DNA from 2 places in the Paenibacillus xinjiangensis genome. Region 1 is predicted to be linked to the other one. Evidence: predicted binding sites of a transcription regulator. Region 1 holds the regulator's gene; the other holds the start of a gene.

Region 1 (15,643 bases):
CTAGTCCGATCAAGGAATAGCGATTTTGTGTTGCGGGTTTAACGGCGGGCTTCGAAGCTGTCATTACGGTCGTAGCGTTCATGAATAAAATCCTCCAAGTCATCAAGTTTTGTTGATGTTAACTTGGACAGGAGGATTCAGCAAGTGTCAGAGTTAGTTGAATGAGCGATCGATTTCCTTCAAAATCTAGTCGTTACGAAGATTAATATCGTATTGTCTATACTTGTAGGAGTTGCTTCGCTTAACCTTATCAGGATCTTTTTTCATTTGTTCCACAATTATTTCCTTCTGCTTTTCTGAGATCTCATGGTTCGAGTATTCCTTCATATATTCCATAACCTCACCCATTAATGGGCTTTTGACATACTGAGGGGAAATCATACTACCCTTACTGGAATTAATTAAAGTATTTTCCCACTCATCCTCATTGCTCATTTTGACAATGGTACAGATTAATATCCCCGCAAGATTCGAGTAAATATAATATCCCTCTCCATATCCGTAAGTTATATAAGTGTATCCATATGAGCTCGTTCTAAAAAACACATGAGGATTGTGAGAGGTGATTTCATCAGTTGTACTTTCAATTGTATCAAAGAAGAAAATATGGTTTTCGATTTCACCAATATCATTTCTTTTTCCGAGTAAAAAGTCCTTAAGGATTCTTTCTGCTGCTATTATTTTCTCAAGTGCATATACAGGAATGTCCCCATTACTAACAAAATCAAGTATGTCTAAATAAAGGTTCCTCCAATTTACCGAGCTCACAAAATAATTCAGCCAACTATCATATTCAAAGTCCGTAACTGAACTGTTTTGGAAAGGATGGAACACCTTATTTGCAAAGGCAGTTTCATTCTTAGAAAATATGTCCTCACATTCACCACACAATAAAGGACGTTTTTCGCCGTCCTGTATTCTTCTGTTTACGTTCGAGGTACTTCGCATATAGCCTGTTGCTGAGTTCTTTAGAATATACCTGAAAACGAATTTGGAAATAATATGGCTATTTTCAAGTTCAGCTTCTTTATCACATAAAGCACACTTCGGCATACATATTCTCCATTCTCATAATCAACACTTGTCTGAGTGATCAAAAACAAATATAAAAAAAACGGCATCTCTGCCGTTCTGAAGGTAAGGTTGGTGGAGACTAGCGGGATCGAACCGCTGACCTCTTGCATGCCATGCAAGCGCTCTCCCAGCTGAGCTAAGCCCCCACGATAAATCAACTTGCAATTTCTATGGTAGTGTAACCACCCATACTTGGACTCCCAGCTGAGCTAAGGCCCCGTATGTACAAACTGCAACAAAATTGATAGTAGCATATTGTCTTAAATGTTGTCAATGCGACAACTAGAAAAAAATATTTTTTAACTCTCCTTCACAACCTAGACTGCAGCCACCTTACAGGTACGCCGCTCCGCATCTCGAGAGCTATCAACTCCCCCTATCATCGGGAAGGCGACAACATGCGGTTGTATCCTAAATAGAATCCTTAAATAGTCATAGCAAAGAATGCGAATGTGCATTTATTTACCTAGTCTTTAGCCAATTAGGAAGGTATACAAGCCATAATGCAGTTATTAAATCTGATTGCTTCTATTAGAAGAAATGACCTATGAATATAATGTAAAATCGCAGGTCTTTCTGCTCACAGGCGTATCACGACAATAAAGAATGCACTTTCGCAGATCATTCTTGTCACCCTCACTGCGCTCGATGCTTAGCCAGCCAAATTATCGTGGTCGAGCCTCTTTCACACTACCCCACAACATAAATACCTCACGAACCAATCAGCTATCAACGACGACCCTATAATGTAAAAAACAGTACAGGATAGCCGGGACTGGAACAACCCTGCAAATTCCTATACTGCTTTTTTCCTGACCTGATTCACTCATTCACTTACTCTCGTCACTAGCTAAACTGCTACTTCCAGACAACCTCTTCGCCATAATTTTTGCCCCAATCGTACATGAGGCGAAGAACAGGCATGAGGCTCACGCCATAATCGGTCAATGAATATTCGACGCGAGGAGGTACCTCAGCGTATACTTTGCGCGCGACGAGCAGATCCTCTTCGAGCTCACGCAGCTGATTCGTCAGCATCTTCTGGGTAATATGGGGAATCATCTTCTTCAGCTCGCTGAACCGCTTCGTTCCTTCCAAGCCGAGATGCCACAATATAATAAGCTTCCATTTGCCGCCGATCACCGCAAGTGTCAGTTCCTTCTCGCAATTGATTTCCCGCAGATTAATTCTTTCCTTCAGTTCTTGTGCCATCTTAAGACTTCCCCCTTCCTTACCTAGTATACATGACGAACCATGCGACTTCTATCTATTCGAGATTAGCATGACTGCCGTACATCGTTCCCGAATTCAAGCCCTTCATCTCCATCAGCCGTAGAATGACTGCATCATAGAACAGCAGCAGACCCTGCTCGAACAAGGAAGCCATCGGCTGTATCGTCCCGCGAACCCCGTCATTCACTTCTTTCGGCGAAGCCGGCAACTCAATAGTAATATCTGCAGCCTGTCCAAGTGTGGAGTCCGGCTTCGTCGTTACGACGGCCACCGTGCCTCCTTCAAGCTTCGACGCCTTAGCAGCCATCGCAATCAGGCTTCCCGTCTCACCCGAGCCAGAGCCCAAGATAAGAACATCTCCTGCCCCATATCCTGGTGTAACGGTCTCGCCTATCACATAGGCATTGAACCCCATATGCATCAGACGCATGGCAAAAGCCTTGCCCATCAGCCCCGAGCGTCCAGCACCCGCTACGAATATCTGCTTCGCTTCCACAATCGCATTCGCTAACTGTTCAGCCGCTTCGTCTGGAACAGCCTGCAATAGCTGCTCCAGCTCACTTAGAATCGTACTTGCGAATTGTTTCGTCCACATCGCTTCGATTAACCCAATTTAATCAGACGCTGCATAGCTGCTGCAACTGCTGGTTTATCTTCTACACCTGTAATGCCGCCGCCTACGATAACGAGATCAGGACTGGCTTTGATTACTTCTTCCAATGTATCCAGCTTGATACCACCAGCTACTGCTGTTTTGGCATTAGTCACAACGCGTTTTATCGCAGCAAGCTCTTCGAAGGAGTTTTTGCCTGAAGCTTGATGATCGTAACCGGAATGTACACAAATGTAATCTACGCCGAGCGCATCGATTTCTTTGGCGCGTGCTTCAATGTCTTTCACATTAATCATGTCGACCATGACCTTCTTACCTTGCTTCGCTGCTTCTGCAACTGCACCGCTAATGGTGGAATCGTCTGCAACGCCTAGGATCGTAATAATGTCTGCACCCGCTTCCGAAGCCTTCATCACTTCATAACCGCCAGCATCCATAACTTTAAGGTCAGCAAGCACCTCCAAGGCAGGGAAAGCTTCTTTGATCGCTTTTACAGCATGCAGGCCTTCGTTAATGATGATAGGCGTACCAATCTCAACGATATCGATGAAGGACTCGACTTCTTTCACCAATACGATTGCTTCTTCAATGTTCACGAGGTCTAGTGCTAATTGTAATTTCATTTATAATATCTCTCCTTGTAATTGTATTATACCGCTGCCCTTATTCTAGGCTCCTCCTTTCCAAATAGGAAGTACGCACTTGAAAGTGGTGTAGTTACTCATAGGATACTATTGTGTGGGGCAAGGGATTTCAGCGTAATGCTTCATCACAAAAAAGGATACCCAGCAGCCATCGAGATGACTGAGGATACCCTCCATTGTGAACCTATAGCTCATGCTATTAGTTTCCTCCGCCATTAAGCGGATGCTTGGACAACAGACTGTTCAGCTCTTTCATGAACATGTCGATATCCTTGAACTGCCGATAGACCGAAGCGAATCGCACATAAGCGACTTCATCAACCGGATACAGCTGTCCCATGACGATCTCGCCAATATCTCGGCTTTCTACCTCAGCAAGAGCTGTCGTACGAAGCTCCTTCTCTACCTCAGACACGATAACTTCCAATCGTTCTACCGGGACAGGACGCTTCTCACAGGCTCTGATCAATCCGCGAAGAATTTTATCACGGCTGAACTCCTCGCGGCTGCCGTCTTTTTTAATAACAATTAGCGGTGTCTCTTCAATCATCTCGAAGGTGGTGAAGCGCCGACTGCACTTTTCACACTCACGCCGTCTGCGAATCGATTTGTTCTCATTGGCCGGACGAGAGTCCAGAACTTTCGTGCCTGCATAGTCGCAATATGGACATTTCATATTCTCACTTCCTTTCAGTACATGCTTTATATTTTTTCCAAAGGTTCCCTGTTATGAAGTTCGCAATTACGCACATAATACTGTTACCAACCGCAAGGAGGTGAACATCAATGAGCCAACGTAGCAGCAACCAATTGGTAGTACCGCAAGCAACTGCAGCACTCGACCAAATGAAATTCGAGGTTGCACAAGAGCTGGGTATTGCTATTCCACAAGACGGATATTACGGCAACTTTACAACTAAAGATGCTGGATCCATCGGTGGATACATTACTCGCCGTCTAGTGCAAATCGCTGAGCAATCTCTTGCCGGCAGCAAATAATTAATTCATCACATGTATAGAAAAGACAGAGGCTTTGGTTGTCCCGTCCTGAAGCGGCGGGCAACCAAGGCTTCTTCTATTTCATTTCCACCGTCAGAAGTTCGGATACAGCTCTTTGTACTTATTATAATAATAAACGACCCGTTGTACATAGTGCCTAGTTTCTCCATATGGGATATCATCGGTCGTATTAAGCGTGCCATCCCATTTGTTGGAATCCAGCCACTTGCGAACATTGCCTGGCCCTGCATTATAGGCTGCGATTGCCGCGATCTGATTCTGACCGAATTGCTTGTGCAGCGATTGCAAATACCAGGAGCCGACCTCGATACTGACGTCAGCGCGGCTTCGCAGAATGTCTTCTGACACTTCCTTAAATCCCGCTTGCTGAACGACCCACTTCGCGGTATCTGGCATAATTTGCATGAGGCCGAGTGCCCCTTTTTTGGATACCTTACCTGTCGTATAATTCGTTTCTGCTCGAATAATTGCTGCCACCAGATGCGGGTCAACGTCATAGTTCGAGGCGCTTGCACGTATATCCTCTTGATAGTGAATCGGGTACATCATACGTGCCAGCCAGCTTGAATTAAGAAATAATAATGCGATAAGTCCGATGAGTAAGAGCAGCAGCACTCTTTTTCTAAGAAGCCACCTCATGGCAGCCCCTGACTTTTCCAGAAGGCCTCGATCTGCTGCTTCGTCTCTTCCAGCGTACCGCTGTTGTCAATGACCCAGTCTGCTCTTGCTCTCTTGTGTTCAATACCCATCTGCAAAGCGATTCGACTTGCTGCTTCAGCCTCACTAATTGAATTGCGTATCTGCAATCGCTCCAGCTGCAGCTGCTCAGGCACATAGACAACCATAATGCCGTCATAGAGCGACTCCTGGTTAGTCTCGTAGAGCAGAGGCACATCCGCGACAATAAGCTTCTCGGGATGATCCGCAGCATAATGGCTAATACGCTCCTGCATGCGTTGTCGGACCGCTGGATGCAGAATGCTCTCTAAGTAAGCTAACAGCTCTTTATCCTTGAATACGATACTGCCAAGCGCTGAGCGTTTCAATGTTCCATCCGTATGTAATACAGCTTGTCCGAACTTAGAGGCAACAGCCTCCAAAGCGGGTTCACCGGGCATAACAACTTCTCTTGCGACCTGATCGGCATCGACCAGCAGGGCTCCGTGCTCCACAAGCATAGCAGCAACGGTGCTCTTGCCAGTCGCAATACCGCCGGTTAAACCGATCTTCATTAGCTTCACCTCGATCTCGATCTATAGCAGCTTTAATATCCCCATCACAATGAGCAGCAATCCTGGCAGTACCGATAAGGCCTGCATGCCCCTCCAATTCGAGAATCGGAAGCCGAACCGAATACCACTCAGTAGAAATAATGCGCTTGCCGCAGCAATGACTAACGCAGTCATCACGGAAGGCAGCCCTATCATCGCAGCGCCAATACCTGCGCCAAAGGCGTCGAAAGACAATGCCACGCCAAGCATTACGGCTTCAGAAGCCGATATCGTTCCTGATTTATCAACATCCGCCGCTTGCGGCGTCCGCAGTATTTGGATGACTAAGCCAAGCCGCTTCATCTCTACGATGACGATTAGCACAGGATGTGCTTTCTCAGCTGATGCCTGCTCTTGTCTATCGCTTGCCGGCAGAGGAGCAGATTCCTCTCCATCCGAATCAGCAGGTCCCCGGCTCTCACGACTTCTCCTAAGCTGCAGCAGCGCCCATCCTCCAATACCGACCAGCACGACTGCCCCAATCGATTTCGCAGCAAGCGGTGACAAATACCCTGTCATCCATGTACCTACCTGCATCGATAACCAGATGATCAATCCGGAGCAGCATGCAATAATGACGACCGATAGGAATGGAATTCGAATTCGCCGCAGCCCATAGGTCATCCCTACTCCGAAACCATCCATACTAACGGCAAGAGCAAGCACCAGCAAAGATGCCAAATGCGCGAACATGCCACGTTCCTCCCCGCATACCGAATGCTCTTAGCTGCAAGCCTCCATCGAGCTTAAGAAGCTTGAGACTAGTCATTCGCCTATTGTTCGTAACAACAACAGCATATGCGGAAGAAGGTTTACGGTGCATCTTAGGCTGCAGCAGGAAGGCTTATTCAGCAGGCTATCCTGCTCTGCGCCTAGGATTGAACAGTATTCTTGCTTACACGGGGAGCAGGCTGACAGCGTCTGCATATATGCGTACCTCTGCCGCCTACTACGAATTTCTCAATGGCATTACCACAGCTCGGACAAGGCTCATCCTTCTTCCCGTAGACGAGCAGCTGGTGCTGGAACATGCCCATCTCCCCTTGACCATTCACGTAAGATTTGATGGAAGAGCCCCCAGCTTGTACAGCCTTCTCAAGCGTTGAATGGATCGATTCGAATAATCTCTTCCACTCTGCTGGCTTCAGGGAGTCCGCTGTACGCTCAGGGTGAATTCCTGCTTGGAACAAAGCCTCATCTACATAAATATTGCCAAGCCCCACGATATATTCCTGATTCAGCAGCAGGGGCTTGATCTTGGTCGTGCGTTTGGCGAGCCTGCTGCGAAGCGTATCATAAGTAAATGCTGGATCAAGCGGTTCAATCCCCAGCTTATTCAGCGGGGGAAGCTCGAACTCCGTACCTGGCTCGAACAAATGCATCGTGCCGAATTGTCTTACATCCTTATATCTTAAGTCTGTTCCATCATCGAAATGAAACAGCACATGGGTATGAAGCTCAATCGGCTCCCTGCTGCCGAACACGCCATATCGGCCTTCCATCCTTAGATGAGATACGAGCACGAGACCGTCCAGGATGATTCGCAGAAACTTCCCGCGTCTTTCTACCGTTTGAATCGTTCTGCCAGCAAGTGCGTCAGCGAATTGCTCCGGCTCGGCCGGCCGCTGAATAATTCTCGGCAATCTTACGGTCACGGATTCAATCCGTTTCCCTGCGACTAGTTCGATTAATGTGCGTCTGACTGTTTCTACCTCTGGCAATTCAGGCATTTCTCTTCACCTCAACAACCATTATACCCGATTTAGCCCCCTAATGGGTCACTTCGCTTCATACCAATTGACACCGTAATTCACATCCGCCTTGAGCGGCACATCCAGCTTAAGTGCGCCTGCCATCACGCTTGGCACAAGCTCCTTCATCAGCTCCAGCTCATCCTCCGGCACCTCGAATACCAATTCATCGTGTACCTGGAGCAGCATCCGGCTCTTAAGCTTCCGCTCACGGAGCGTCTCATCCATTCTAACCATTGCGAGCTTAATAATATCAGCTGCGGTTCCTTGGATAGGTGTATTCATAGCTGTACGTTCAGCGAATGAACGAATGTTGAAGTTCGAGGCCTTAATCTCCGGCAAGTACCGTCTGCGCTCAAGCAAGGTCGTCACATAGCCGTCATTGCGTGCTTGCTGGACGATATCATCCATATACTTGCGTACACCCTTGAATACGTCAAAATACTGTTCAATAAATTGTCCGGCTTCTTTACGGGTAATGTTCAAGTTCTGTGACAAGCCGAAATCACTGATTCCGTATACGATTCCGAAGTTAACCGCCTTCGCAGAGCGGCGCATATTCGAATCCACTTGGTCCGCGGTTACGCCGAAGACGTCCATCGCTGTTTTCGTATGAATGTCCATATCGTTGATAAAAGCTTCCTTCAACCGGTCATCGCCTGAGATATGCGCGAGCACTCTCAGCTCGATCTGCGAATAGTCGGCTGCCAGAATGAACCAGCCCGGCTCGGATGGAACGAACGCCTTGCGAATTTTACGGCCTTCCTCCAGACGGATCGGAATGTTCTGCAGATTCGGGAACTGGCTGCTGAGCCGGCCGGTAGCTGCTATCGTCTGGCGGTAATACGTATGAATCTTGCCTGTGCTCCTCCGAATCTCTTTCAGCAGGCCTTCCACATAGGTCGATTGCAGCTTCGCCAGCGAGCGATAATGGAGAATAAGCGGCACAATCTCATGATAAGGCTCCAGCTTCTCCAGTACCTCTGCATCGGTGGAATAGCCGGTCTTCGTCTTTCTAATGATCGGCAGTCCGAGCTTATCGAACAGAATGTCGCCCAGCTGCTTCGGTGAATTAATATTGAACTCGATTCCCGCGTGCTTATAAATATCACTCATCGTAATCGCTAGATTACGTTCTAGCTCACTGCCGAGCTGCTCCAGCTCCGCCGATTCGACCTTAATGCCTTGCTGCTCCATCGCAGCAAGCACATGAGCAAGAGGCTGCTCCAACTCATAATAAAGCTCATTCATACCGCTTTTCTCCAGAGCTGCACGCTGCTCAACTACGATGCGGCGGACAGCATCCGCCTTCATTGCTAGATGACCGTACAGCCTGTCAGCATCCGGTACTTTGAACTTCGCCCCTTTGCCGTATACCGCATCATCTGATGCGACAGCAGGCTGACCATAACGGTCTGCCATACCGGTAAGCGATTGATTCGCCTCCGTCGGATCCAGCAAATACGCGGCAAGCTGCACGTCGAACTCTGCACCTTTCAGTACAATGCCTCTCCAGCCTAGAGCAAGCTCAGCCTTATGCGTGTCGAATCCGTACTTCGGCTTGTCCGCAGCAGCGAGCCAGCTGCGAAGCGGCTCCGTGAAGGGCTGCTTCAGCACCTCGAACGGAAGCACATACACCACGTCCTCCATTGCCGCTGCTAGTCCAAGAAGCTCGGCATGATGAGGGTTATCTCCGATGGCTTCGATGTACAGACCATGAGTGGCTTTATCATCCTGAAGCGCATCAACCATAGCTTGCAAGGAGGCTTCATCGTTATCCGATTGAATAGTAATCACATTCAGCTCTGCAGCAGGCTCGCCCGCCCCTGCTTCACCAGCCGTGCCCTCTGCGCTAAGATCAAGCCTTTCCATCAGCGACTTGAACTCCAGCTTACGGAACGCATCAGCAAGCTTCGCAGGCTCATAGCCGTCGTAGCGAATGTCGCTTGCTCCATGCTCAATTGGCACCTCACGATAGATCGTAGCCAGCTTTTTACTCATAATGGCGTCTTCTTTATGCTGCTCGACCTTCTCCTTTATCTTGCCCTTCAGGCTATCGGTATGAGCAAGAACTTCCTCGACAGAGCCGAATTCATGCAGCATCTTGAGCGCCGTCTTCTCTCCAACGCCCGGAATACCCGGGATATTGTCAGAAGCATCACCCATCAGCCCTTTGAGATCGATAATTTGAAGCGGTGTTAGGCCATATCTTTCTTGGATAGCTGCGGGGGAGAAATGCTCCACCTCACTAATGCCTTTGCGTGTAATCGCAATCGTGACATTAGCTGAAGCCAGCTGCAGCATATCCTTGTCGCCTGTTACCACAAGCGTCTCTACATTCTCCTCATCTGCGATTCGGGTCAATGTGCCGATAATATCATCCGCTTCGTAGCCAGACAGCTCGAACTGCGAAATCCCGAAGGCGCGAAGCAGATCCTTCATGATCGGGAATTGCTCGGACAGCTCGGATGGCGTTTTGGCACGCCCGCCTTTATATTCGGTATAGCCCTCATGGCGGAATGTGATTTTCCCTGCGTCGAATGCTACGAGCACATGAGTAGGCTTCTCGTCCTCGAGCAGCTTGAGCAGCATCGTTGTGAAGCCATATACGGCATTCGTATGTAATCCAGTTGAATTCGTCAGCGGCGGCATCGCGTAAAATGCCCTGTTAGCGATACTATTGCCATCAATTAATATCCACTTGTCCATTAAGACACCTCACCTAAACATTTCTACTGCTATCATACCACATGCGGCCCCTTACTCCGTAATGAGCAGCTTATTTGCTGTGAAATTCTCTAATCCCTGCACATTCGTCAACATTCTGATTCTATGCTCTTTGAAAATAAAACAAGCCTTCCCGAAGCCAGCTTGCTGCTCCTGAAAAGCTAAGTTCTTCCACCTGATATCATTGTGGGCTGCTGCCCAATTTGCCTGGCCTGCCAAGCAAGTAGCCTTGCGCCAGCCGCACGCCCATTTCTTGCACCCTACTCAGCTCATTAGCATTTTCGATGCCTTCGGCAATGAGCTCAATGCCCATTTTGTGAGCTAGCTGAATGAGGGTGCTAAGAATATGCTCCTTCATCTCATCCTCATCAATATTCTGAATGATCGAACGATCCACCTTGATGTAATCCGGTCGAAGCTCGACGATCGATTGCAGAGAGGAATAGCCAGCCCCCACATCGTCTATAGCGATCTGATACCCTTGCTTGCGATAATGCTCGAGCACCTTCTTGACCGCTCCGAAATCATGAATATAGCTGCGTTCCGTAATTTCAAATACAACATTATGAGGTGACAGATGCTGTCTCTCCAGCAGATTCAATGTCTGGCCTGGGGTGAAGCAGGGATCATTCATAATTTGAGCGGTCACATTAATGAACAGCTTCTGCCGCTCCTGCAGGCCAACGGAGCCGTCAATAGCCTTCTCACGCGCTAGTCGATCAAGAGAATAGACCATACCTTCCTGCTCAGCGAATTCAAAAAGCTCCATCGGCCCGTTGAACCAGGTATTATCCGTACAGCGTGTCAAAGCCTCGTAGCCGAACACGCTGCAGCTGTTGTGCTGAAGAGCCATAATGGGCTGATAGACGGGATGAATCAGCTGCTTATCGATTAGCTGCTCCAAGGCACGCAGCTTCATGCTTTTCTTCAACGCCCCATCCGTCTGACCATGAAGAATAGCCCGTTTCGACGCATCATATAAAGAATCAGCCCAATCGACGCTTGGCTCCATGATAGCTATACCCGCATGAATCCGAGCAATAGCTGCCTCTTCCAGTATTTCCTTCCGCAATTGGAGACTACTCTCCCACTTGGCTTGCTGTCTGCACACAAGCTCCAGCAGCCAATCTACCATCATTTCTTGAGGACCTTCCGGCAGGTCTACAACAAGAAATAGATCATCATGCATCCAATACCTCCTGGCAAGATAAGCGGATTCCTCCATCTCTGCCAGAACAACTTGCTCGGCGAAGCTCCTCCAATACGCTTGAAGGGCGTCTTGCTGCTGTGCCGGACTAGAGGACGAGGGAGTATAATGACAAGACAAATAGATGACCCCCTGACTCCCGCTCGACTGATCATCCATTCTGCTCATCTGTAAGGCCGCGCGTAGATGTCCGTATCCCACTTTCACATTCGTTCCTCTCCATGATGCGATGCTAGAATTGTTTCCATTACGTACACACTGCCTCTACGTGCCTTCGCCTGCTTCTTCAGCTTGGCCGAAAGGCTTGAGATTAGCTCAGGAGTAAGTGATGAACTATACTCACTGAGTATTAGCGACAACGATAGCGTTACGCCACTCTGCTCAATAATATTGCCATGTCGATCCTCTACTGCCCTTACATCAATCCCACCGTAGAAGTTCTTAACTCCCTGATCGAACCTCTCAATGAACTGTGAGCACAGCTGCTTGGCATAGGATACCTCCGTCACCAAGATGAAGTCATCGCCCCCAATATGGCCTATGAAGTCTCCAGGGGAGCCGCTGCGCTCCTTCTCCTCACGCAGAATATCTGCTAGAAAGCGGATTAAGCTATCACCCATACTGAACCCAAAGCAATCATTGAACCATTTGAAATAATCCAAATCCGCATAAATCACGGCGAATGCTCTCCCTAAGCGGATACGGCGCTGCAGCTCCAGCTGGATACCGACATTGCCCGGCAATCCAGTAAGGGGATTGGCTGCACGCGCAACCTCTGTCCGCAGCATCGTCATACACTCCAGAATCGACCGAATCGAGGCGGCTCCAATTAACCAATCATCCCGAGTGATGATGACAATATCGTAGAGCTGTGCAATATCCCTCGACATCGCGAGCTGGGATACCTGTTCCACCGGCATGTCTGCTTCTACAATAAGCGGCTGGACATTCATGATCTTCTTCACTGGCCGATTCCAATACAGCGGCAATCCGAACTGACCAGCTAATTGCTGATGGAGCTGCACCTTCATTAGCAGCCCCACTGGGCGCCCTTCATCGGCTATGATTGCCCCCTGCACCTTCGGATTCGTCTCGAACAAGTCCGCTATCTCAGATACCAAGGTCTGTGAAGAGAATACGGGGTATGGAACAGCCAGCTGACCAATACCGAATGCTTCTCCGCTATCGCTATTGGAGTCCATTCTCTCCGAATGACCAGCTACCATCACCCGCTCCACAGCATCGGCTGGCAACAGTAGCTCATGAACAGCTGCTGCCATCGCGTCCTTGATGGCCTGGAGAACCATTCCTTCCGTAGAGCGTTCTCTATCGGTCTGCACGGCAGCCATCCCTATACGGGCAGTACTCTTCCTAAGACGGCTGTGCAGCTGGTCTGCCAGCTTCTGAAGCATAGCTTCCACTGGTTCTGCTGATCCAGCTGGGTCAGCATGGTTATCGCTTCTGAACCAATACAATCGCTCATCGTCCATCTGCTGCCTCCACAGCAGCAGATGCTGACCCATTTCCCACTGACGAAGCTCGTCCTCCACAGCAGCAACAGCTTTGTGAAGCTTTATGTACACTAGCCCTACAACACCATGCTCCTCGATGGAGCGCAGCATTGTTCGATTGAACAACCCTTCTCCGACTTCAATCACTTCGATCCCCTCGATGACTGCTAATTTATCGCCTAATTTATAGGTATATTGTACCAATGATTTGTGATCAGAGTACTAACGCTGCGTAAACGAATCGTTAACACAACGGCCAAAAAAACCGAATAGCTCAGCCTTTAGCTCTGATCCCATTCGGTTTCCTATACTTGCTTATTCCATTATACGTTCAGATCTGGACGGCTGTTCGTCACCAGATAGACGACGCTCTCTCCGATGTTCGTAGCATGGTCACCGATACGTTCGATGTGGCGTGCTACGAAATTAAGCACAGATGCCTGCGTAATATTGCGAGGGTTCTCCATCATCATCGCGAGCAGCTCGCGTGAGATTTGGGCACATAGCGCATCGACCTGATCGTCGTCGCTTGCCATTTTGTAAGCAAGATCTACATTCTCTTGTACGAAGGATTGAATCGATTCATAGGTCATTGTCTGGACGATTTCCGCCATTCTGGGCAAGTCAATCAAGGGCTTAATTAAGGGCTGTCCGTCCAGTCGGATGACCAGCTTGGCAATGTTCACGCATAGATCACCCATACGTTCAAGATCAGAGGCGATTTTGAATGCAGATAGAATACGGCGTAAATCCTTGGCAACAGGCTGCTGAGTAGCGATAAGCTTAGAGCCAAGATCAGTCACCTTTTCCTCAAGTTGATTCAGATTATGGTCTTCCTCGATAATCTTCTTCGCTTTCACGCTGTCTGTCTCGCTCAGAGATTGCATCGCATCAGCAAGTGCTCCTTCTACGAAGGTACCCATTTGTACCAGCAAGTCATGAAGCTGCTCCAAGCCATGGTCGAATTCTTTTCTAGTCGTCATCATCGCAAATATCCCCCTTAGTGGTTAACCGAAGCGTCCACTGATATAGTCTTCTGTGCGTTGATCCGTCGGATTGGAGAACAGTTTCTCTGTATCCGAATACTCAACTACTTCACCATTCAAGAAAAATACCGTTTGGTTCGATACGCGAGCGGCTTGATGCATATTGTGGGTAACCATAACGATGGTATAGCGGTCTTTGAGCTCCTGCGCCAGCTCTTCAATCTTGAGTGTCGAGATTGGGTCCAGTGCAGAGGTTGCTTCATCCATGAGCAGGACATCTGGATTAACAGCAAGTGCACGCGCAATACATAGACGCTGCTGCTGTCCACCTGACAGACTGAAGGCAGAGCGCTTCAAGTGATCCTTCACTTCATCCCACAGCACAGCGGATTTGAGGCTCGTCTCCACGATCTCATCCAGCTTCTGCTTGTTGCGAATGCCGTGCAGGCGAGGTCCATAAGCAATGTTATCGTAGATGGATTTCGGAAAAGGATTCGGCTGTTGGAATACCATACCGACTTTCTTGCGCAAGGTTTCTACATCCACCTCGCTGGAGTAGATTTCCGTACCTCCAATTGCGATACCACCTTCAATCCGAGTGCCTGGAATCATGTCATTCATTCGGTTCAGTGTCCGAAGAAGAGTTGATTTGCCACAGCCGGAAGGTCCGATAAAAGCGGTAATTGCTTTCTCAGGAATGGTGAGCGTTACTTCCTTCAAGGCTTGGAATGCTCCGTAATATAAGTTAAGTTTATTGATTGTAATTAATGATTCCATGATGTTCGCTCTCCTTCGCTAATTGGAATTACACGTTTTTCTGGAATTTGTTACGAAGTAGAATAGCTGAGAAATTCATGAGCAGCAGAAGCGCCAGAAGCACAATAATACCACTCGCGGCTAGCTCCTTGAATTCAAGCTGCGGCTTGGAGATCCAGTTATAGATCTGAATAGGCATAACCGTGAACGAATCTTTGAGTCCATTTGGCAGGAACGCTACATAAGTCAGTGCTCCAATCATTACTAGCGGCGCTGTTTCACCAATTGCCCGTGACATGGCCAGAATAACACCAGTAAGAATACCTGAGATCGATGATGGAAGGACCGATCGGGATACAGTCTGCCATTTGGTCGCTCCTAGAGCGAATGACGCATCACGTCGCTGCTTCGGCACGGCGCGTATCGCCTCTTGTGCGGATACGATAATAATAGGCAGCACGAGCAGAGTCATTGTAAGAGCTCCCGCAATCAAGCTGCGATCCAGCGCCATTAGCCGGACGAAGATCGTCAGGCCGAGTATGCCGTATACGATCGACGGCACGCCAGCAAGCGTACTGATATTAAGCTGAATCAAGCGAGTGAACCGATTTTTACCGGCATATTCCTCCAGATAGATTGCTGCTCCAACTCCGAGAATGAAGGAGATCGGGAGCATGATCAGCAGCATATAAATGGTGCCGATGATTGCTGATTTCATCCCTGAGCCATCTGCTTTGCGAGAAGGGAAGTTCGTGAACAGGTCAGGCTGCAGCCTGGACACGCCATCTATCAGAATATCGATAATAAGCGCACATAAAGCTAAGACTCCGATAGACGTCGCCAGGACGAA
Region 2 (5,411 bases), on a different contig from region 1:
CAATGGCCGCCTCGTATTTCTGCTTATCTGTGACGAATAGGAACGTCATTGTCTCTGGATCTGCGCCAGTTCGATCAACGAAGCTCCAATAATAGGGGCGGTTCGTCAGCTCGCGATCTGCGGAAGGTGACAGCTTGACGGTGAAGTGAGCAGGCGACTTCTCCAGTATGGAACATTCCGTTGCTTCCAAGTACCGATGCACGAACTTGTGTATCTGCTTCTCATTCATGGCCTTATCTCCACCTTCTGGCCTAATGCCGTCATCTGCGTAAGAATTGCTGGTTCAGTAGAGGACATTGGCTCCGATTCAACCTCATCACGTATTTTAACGATGGTGGAGCCCAAGCTGCTGAGCTGCTCCTGTAGAATCTGTTCATTCCCGCCTGACTCGATTAGCATTTTGGCAAGCTTCTGCTCCAAGGAGCCCTCGCCTTTCTCGAATTTCTCTAGAATATGATCCAATCCGCCAATAACGAGCTCGAAGAGATTGATTTTCTCATGCAGCAGGTTGACGATATGCTCTTCGATGGTTCCAACCGTGCACAGATTGTAGATCTTCACATCCTCCGTCTGTCCAAGACGGTGAACACGGCCGATCCGCTGCTCGACCCGCATCGGATTCCATGGCAGATCGAAGTTGATCATATGGTGGCAGAACTGCAGATTAATGCCTTCGCCGCCAGCCTCTGTAGCGATCAGCACCTGTGCACGTCCACGGAACAAGTCCATCATCCAATCCTTCTTGCCGCGGTTCATCCCGCCCCGATAGGGTACAGCTATCATGTTATGCGAGCGGAAGAATTGCAGCAAATACTCCTGCGTAGCCCGATATTCGGTGAAAATAATAACTTTATCGTTCATTTCTTGAACGAGCTCAAGTGCTTTCTCCGCCTTCGTATTCGCTTGAATATGCTTAATGAATTCAACCAGCTCCCATATCTTGGGACGCAGTGGTGAATCCTCTGCCGTCTTCTTGAACAGATTGACTAGTGTCAGGAAGACGGCGTCGCGGCTGCTGCATACTTCCCGTTGAAGCGTTACGAGTGACAGCATGCTGCTCATATCACCTTCGCTCTCGGCATATCGGTCGCGAACGAAGCCGGTTACAGCATCATAGAGTGCTTTCTCATCAGGAGACAGCTCAAGCCGAATATTCCGGACGAACCGTTTGGTGAAATTAATCCCTCCGTCTCCGCGTCTGTTGCGGATCATTACAGTCGATAGGGCATCCTGAAGCTGATCCTCATTCTTAGGCAGTCGTTTGTCTACTACGAAGTTGGCGGCAAATTCAGATTGACCACCTAGCTGGCCAGGCTTAAGCAGAGTGATGAGGTTATATAATTCGTCAAGGTCATTCTGAATGGGCGTTGCCGTCAGAAGCAGACAATATTTTTTACGGAGCTGGATGACGAACTGGTAGTTGGTTGTCTTCTTGTTCTTGAGCTTATGCGCTTCATCGATAATGACCATGTCGTAGTCGCTGCCGAGAATGATGTCCTTGTGGGGGTCGCGCTTGGCCGTATCAATAGAGGCGACGACAACATCGTACTGCCAAGTATGCTCCTTCTTCTGGGCGAATGCGGAAATACCAAACTTCTGATTCAGCTCCCGTACCCATTGAAGGACGAGGGAAGCGGGAACGAGAATAAGGGCGCGCTTCACTAGTCCACGGACCATATATTCTTTGAGTACAAGCCCAGCCTCAATTGTTTTGCCAAGCCCTACCTCATCTGCGAGAATAGCTCGGCCTCCCATCTCATGCAGCACCTTGCGTGCTGTACTAATCTGATGGGGCATTGGCTCAAGATCGGGAAGAGATCGCATGCACTGCAGCTGCTCGAAGCTCTCAATGCGCTTGGCCTGCTCAGCCTCCATAGAGAGCTGATAGAGGGTCCAATCGTCCCAAGGGCCATTCTTAGCCATACGGCTCTGCAGCTCCTCGAACCAGGAACGATCATGCTGCAGGTCGATGAGCGGGTGAAGCTTGCGCGCTGCGTTCGTTGTGCCCGCTGTGGACTCATTAGGCTGATTATTAGTAGTAGAGGACATTAGAGCAGCTCCTTTCGGGAGAAAAAGGGATAGTTGTCTATAGTATGGCCTTAACATGGAATATTAATAAGAAAGTGAATAAATAAACGACAGGACAAGCTAGCGCAAGCGTATAGGCGAATGGCTTGAGGAAATTGATGGATTAAGGCGAAAATGAGGGTGGAACCCAATATGTAGTATGGTGTAAATTAATTTATACACAATATATTGTGTCCTGGTCATATTATAGTAGATGAGGTTTAATGAAACCAGGAATCGTGGGAGAGCGATGGGAGGCTGTCAATACTTATGAAGATGACGACGAATAATCGGCTTGAAGGGTTAAGTGAGAAAATATTTTTGGATAGATACGCATGGAAAAACGCAGATACGAGCCAAGTGAAGGCAGGGGACATCGTGCTCGTGCTCACGAAGGATGATCCGAAGTTTCCGGCCAAAGAGGTCGGTGAAGTCATTGCCCGTGAAGGACAGCGGGTGAGTGTCAAGCTGCGAAGCGGCGATGAGATTACTGCTGATGTAGAGAAGCTGACGCTGACGATTGAGCAGACGCCTGAGGAAATGTGGGATCGCTTGGCGGGTGCTTTGGCTAACGCTGAGAAGAGTGAAGAGAATCGCGAAGTATGGACGGAGCGCTTTCGCTATATTCTCGATGACTGGAAGCTTGTGCCGGGAGGTCGGATAGCAGCAGGTGCGGGTGCAAGCGAAGAGCTGACCCTGTTTAATTGCTATGTTATACCTTCTCCGAAGGATAGCAGGGGTGGCATTATGACGACACTCGCCGAGATGACGGAAATTATGGCGCGCGGTGGCGGCGTGGGCATTAATCTATCCTCATTGCGTCCGCGGAGAGCTATTGTTGCTGGTGTGAACGGGAGCTCAAGCGGTGCTGTGTCTTGGGGCGGCTTGTTCAGCTATACGACTGGACTTATTGAGCAAGGAGGCAGCCGGCGCGGAGCTCTTATGCTCATGATGAATGACTGGCATCCGGATGTGTTGGATTTCATTACAGTTAAGCAGACGATGGGACAGGTTACAAATGCGAATCTGTCTGTATGCGTCAGCAATGCCTTCATGAAGGCGGTCAAGGAGGATCTCGATTGGGAGCTCGTATTCCCGGATACGAAGGACTCGGAATACGACGAGCTATGGACGGGTGATCTTGAGGCATGGAAGCAGCTCGGCAAGCGAGTGATCCCGTATAAAACAGTCCGTGCACGCGAAATCTGGCATACCATCATAGAATCTGCATGGAAATCTGCTGAGCCTGGCGTTGTGTTCATGGAGTATTACAACCAGATGTCGAACAGCTGGTATTTCAACCCGATCATTAGTACGAATCCGTGCGGCGAGCAAGGTCTTCCAGCATGGGGCGTATGCAATCTGTCTGCGATTAATCTGTCGAAGTTCTATGATGAAGTCAATCATGAGGTGAATTGGACGGAGCTGGCGCAAGTGACACGCTGGTCGGTACGATTCCTCGACAATGTCATTGATACGACGCCTTATCACTTCGAAGAGAATGAGAAGAATCAGAAGCGGGAGCGCCGGATTGGGCTTGGGACGATGGGGCTGGCTGAGCTGATGATCAAGCTGGGCATTCGCTATGGCAGCTCGGAATCGCTTGTGTTTCTAGATAAGCTGTACGGCTTCATGGCAAGGGAGGCCTATCTGGCATCCGCGGATATTGCTGCGGAGAAAGGCTCGTTCGAAGCGTTCGAAGCCGATAAGTTCCTACAGAGCGGCTTCATGCGCAATATGGTTGAAGCGTTCCCTGAAGTTGGTGATGCTGTGCTTGAGCAAGGCATCCGGAACGTAACTGTTCTCACGCAAGCGCCGACAGGCAGTACAGGTACGATGGTAGGTACATCAACGGGAATCGAGCCGTATTTCGCCTTCGAATATTTCCGTCAGAGCCGGCTAGGGTTCGATAAGCAGCTTGTGCCGATCGCACAGGAGTGGAAGGATGCCCATCCTGGAGAAGAGCTTCCTGATTATTTTGTCACATCGATGGGACTGTCCGCGAAGGATCATATCCGTGTGCAGGCCGCGATTCAGCGATGGGTAGACAGCTCAATCTCGAAGACGGCCAATGCACCGAATGATTTCACCGTGGAGGAGACGAAGGAGCTGTATGAGCTGGCCTTCGACCTAGGCTGCAAAGGCGTTACCATCTATCGGGACGGAAGCCGCGATGTTCAAGTCTTGTCGACCGGTAAGGAAGACAAGGAGGGCAGCAAGGTTGGAGTGGAATCGCAGGCAGCTGCGGCAGCTCAAGCTGATTCAGACGTGCAGGAAGTGAAACCTCCTGCCAAGGGCGAGAGTCTAGCATCGGCTGCTGCTCCTCAAGCAGCTCAAGTGCTGGATAAGGCGTATAAGAGTCGTCCACAAATACTGCGAGGGGCAACTTATAAGGTCAATACGCCATTCGGCATGGCTTATATTACCATCAATGATCTGAATGGTATACCGGGTGAAATATTCTTGAATGTAGGCAAGGCAGGCTCAGATGTATTCGCCATGGCAGAAGCGCTTGGCCGTGTATGCTCCTTGTTCTTACGCTATGGCGATCACGGCAACAAAGTGAAGCTGCTCATCAAGCACTTGAAGGGAATAGGTGGCTCCGGCGCTATCGGCTTCGGCGTGAATCGCGTGGAGTCGATTGCCGATGCGGTGGCGAAGGCACTAGAGATTCACATCGACAGCGGGAATGAACAAGCGGCAGCAGTAGAAACAAATGAATCAGGGATAACGAGTAATCAACAAGGCAGCCGAGTTCATCACGGACAGGTTGAAATAGGCTCCCTGGACCTGTGTCCTTCCTGCGGATCAGCTTCGCTGATTAATATTGAGGGCTGCAAGCAATGTAGTAATTGCGGGTATAGCAAGTGTAATTAAAGTTATTTTTGTATGCGAAGGTTGGAGGAATATATTGGGGGCCTGATATGGCTCCCTACACTTGTAGACGAATCTTAGAGAAGCTGAACGTAATAGGAAATAAGAACCAAATACATATGAAAAACTTCCAAACCTTATTAAATCATAAAAATATGATGGTTATGCGAATTAAATATATGTTAGAAAATAATTATTTGGAAAGTGACGAATTACTAACAGAATGTGTAAAAGTGAGAAATGATAGTTTTATATTACAGAACTTATTCATTAAATATAATGCTACTAAAGCTAATATTATAATAAATAAAATGATCAATTTAATAGATGAAATTACCATTTGCGAGAAAGAAGTACTAGGAAAAATGTTGGATTGTTTATACAAAAATAAGGAGCTGTAGCACCAAGAAGTGAACCTGGGCATTGGATGTCCTGCAACACAGAATCCCATACAAGTACAAGGCCAAGTG

What was found. The regulator NrdR, encoded in region 1, represses ribonucleotide reductase genes. The targets are predictions, from matches to a motif close to AACACNATATATNGTGTT.
Region 2: AC6ESP_RS22720 (adenosylcobalamin-dependent ribonucleoside-diphosphate reductase) is a predicted target of NrdR. The motif match lies at 2,246-2,263, and genes of this name have one in related genera.

The regions. Positions count from the first base shown of each region.
Region 1 covers NZ_JCAALS010000001.1:185,794-201,436, reverse strand. The annotation lists gene AC6ESP_RS00900 (hypothetical protein) at 1-82, opposite strand, end outside; gene AC6ESP_RS00895 (hypothetical protein) at 187-1,053, opposite strand; tRNA gene AC6ESP_RS00890 (tRNA-Ala) at 1,145-1,220, opposite strand; gene AC6ESP_RS00885 (winged helix-turn-helix transcriptional regulator) at 1,933-2,286, opposite strand; gene hxlB (6-phospho-3-hexuloisomerase) at 2,342-2,902, opposite strand; gene hxlA (3-hexulose-6-phosphate synthase) at 2,911-3,543, opposite strand; gene nrdR (transcriptional regulator NrdR) at 3,764-4,240, opposite strand; gene AC6ESP_RS00865 (alpha/beta-type small acid-soluble spore protein) at 4,351-4,563, shown strand; gene AC6ESP_RS00860 (lytic transglycosylase domain-containing protein) at 4,657-5,223, opposite strand; gene coaE (dephospho-CoA kinase) at 5,220-5,816, opposite strand; gene AC6ESP_RS00850 (MntP/YtaF family protein) at 5,838-6,548, opposite strand; gene mutM (DNA-formamidopyrimidine glycosylase) at 6,728-7,585, opposite strand; gene polA (DNA polymerase I) at 7,634-10,315, opposite strand; gene AC6ESP_RS00835 (hypothetical protein) at 10,367-10,552, opposite strand; gene AC6ESP_RS00830 (EAL domain-containing protein) at 10,515-11,708, opposite strand; gene AC6ESP_RS00825 (GGDEF domain-containing protein) at 11,744-13,198, opposite strand; gene phoU (phosphate signaling complex protein PhoU) at 13,375-14,034, opposite strand; gene pstB (phosphate ABC transporter ATP-binding protein PstB) at 14,059-14,814, opposite strand; gene pstA (phosphate ABC transporter permease PstA) at 14,843-15,643, opposite strand, start outside.
Region 2 covers NZ_JCAALS010000026.1:58,564-63,974, forward strand. The annotation lists gene AC6ESP_RS22710 (YqhG family protein) at 1-229, opposite strand, end outside; gene AC6ESP_RS22715 (DEAD/DEAH box helicase) at 226-2,049, opposite strand; gene AC6ESP_RS22720 (adenosylcobalamin-dependent ribonucleoside-diphosphate reductase) at 2,338-4,944, shown strand; gene AC6ESP_RS22725 (hypothetical protein) at 5,061-5,342, shown strand.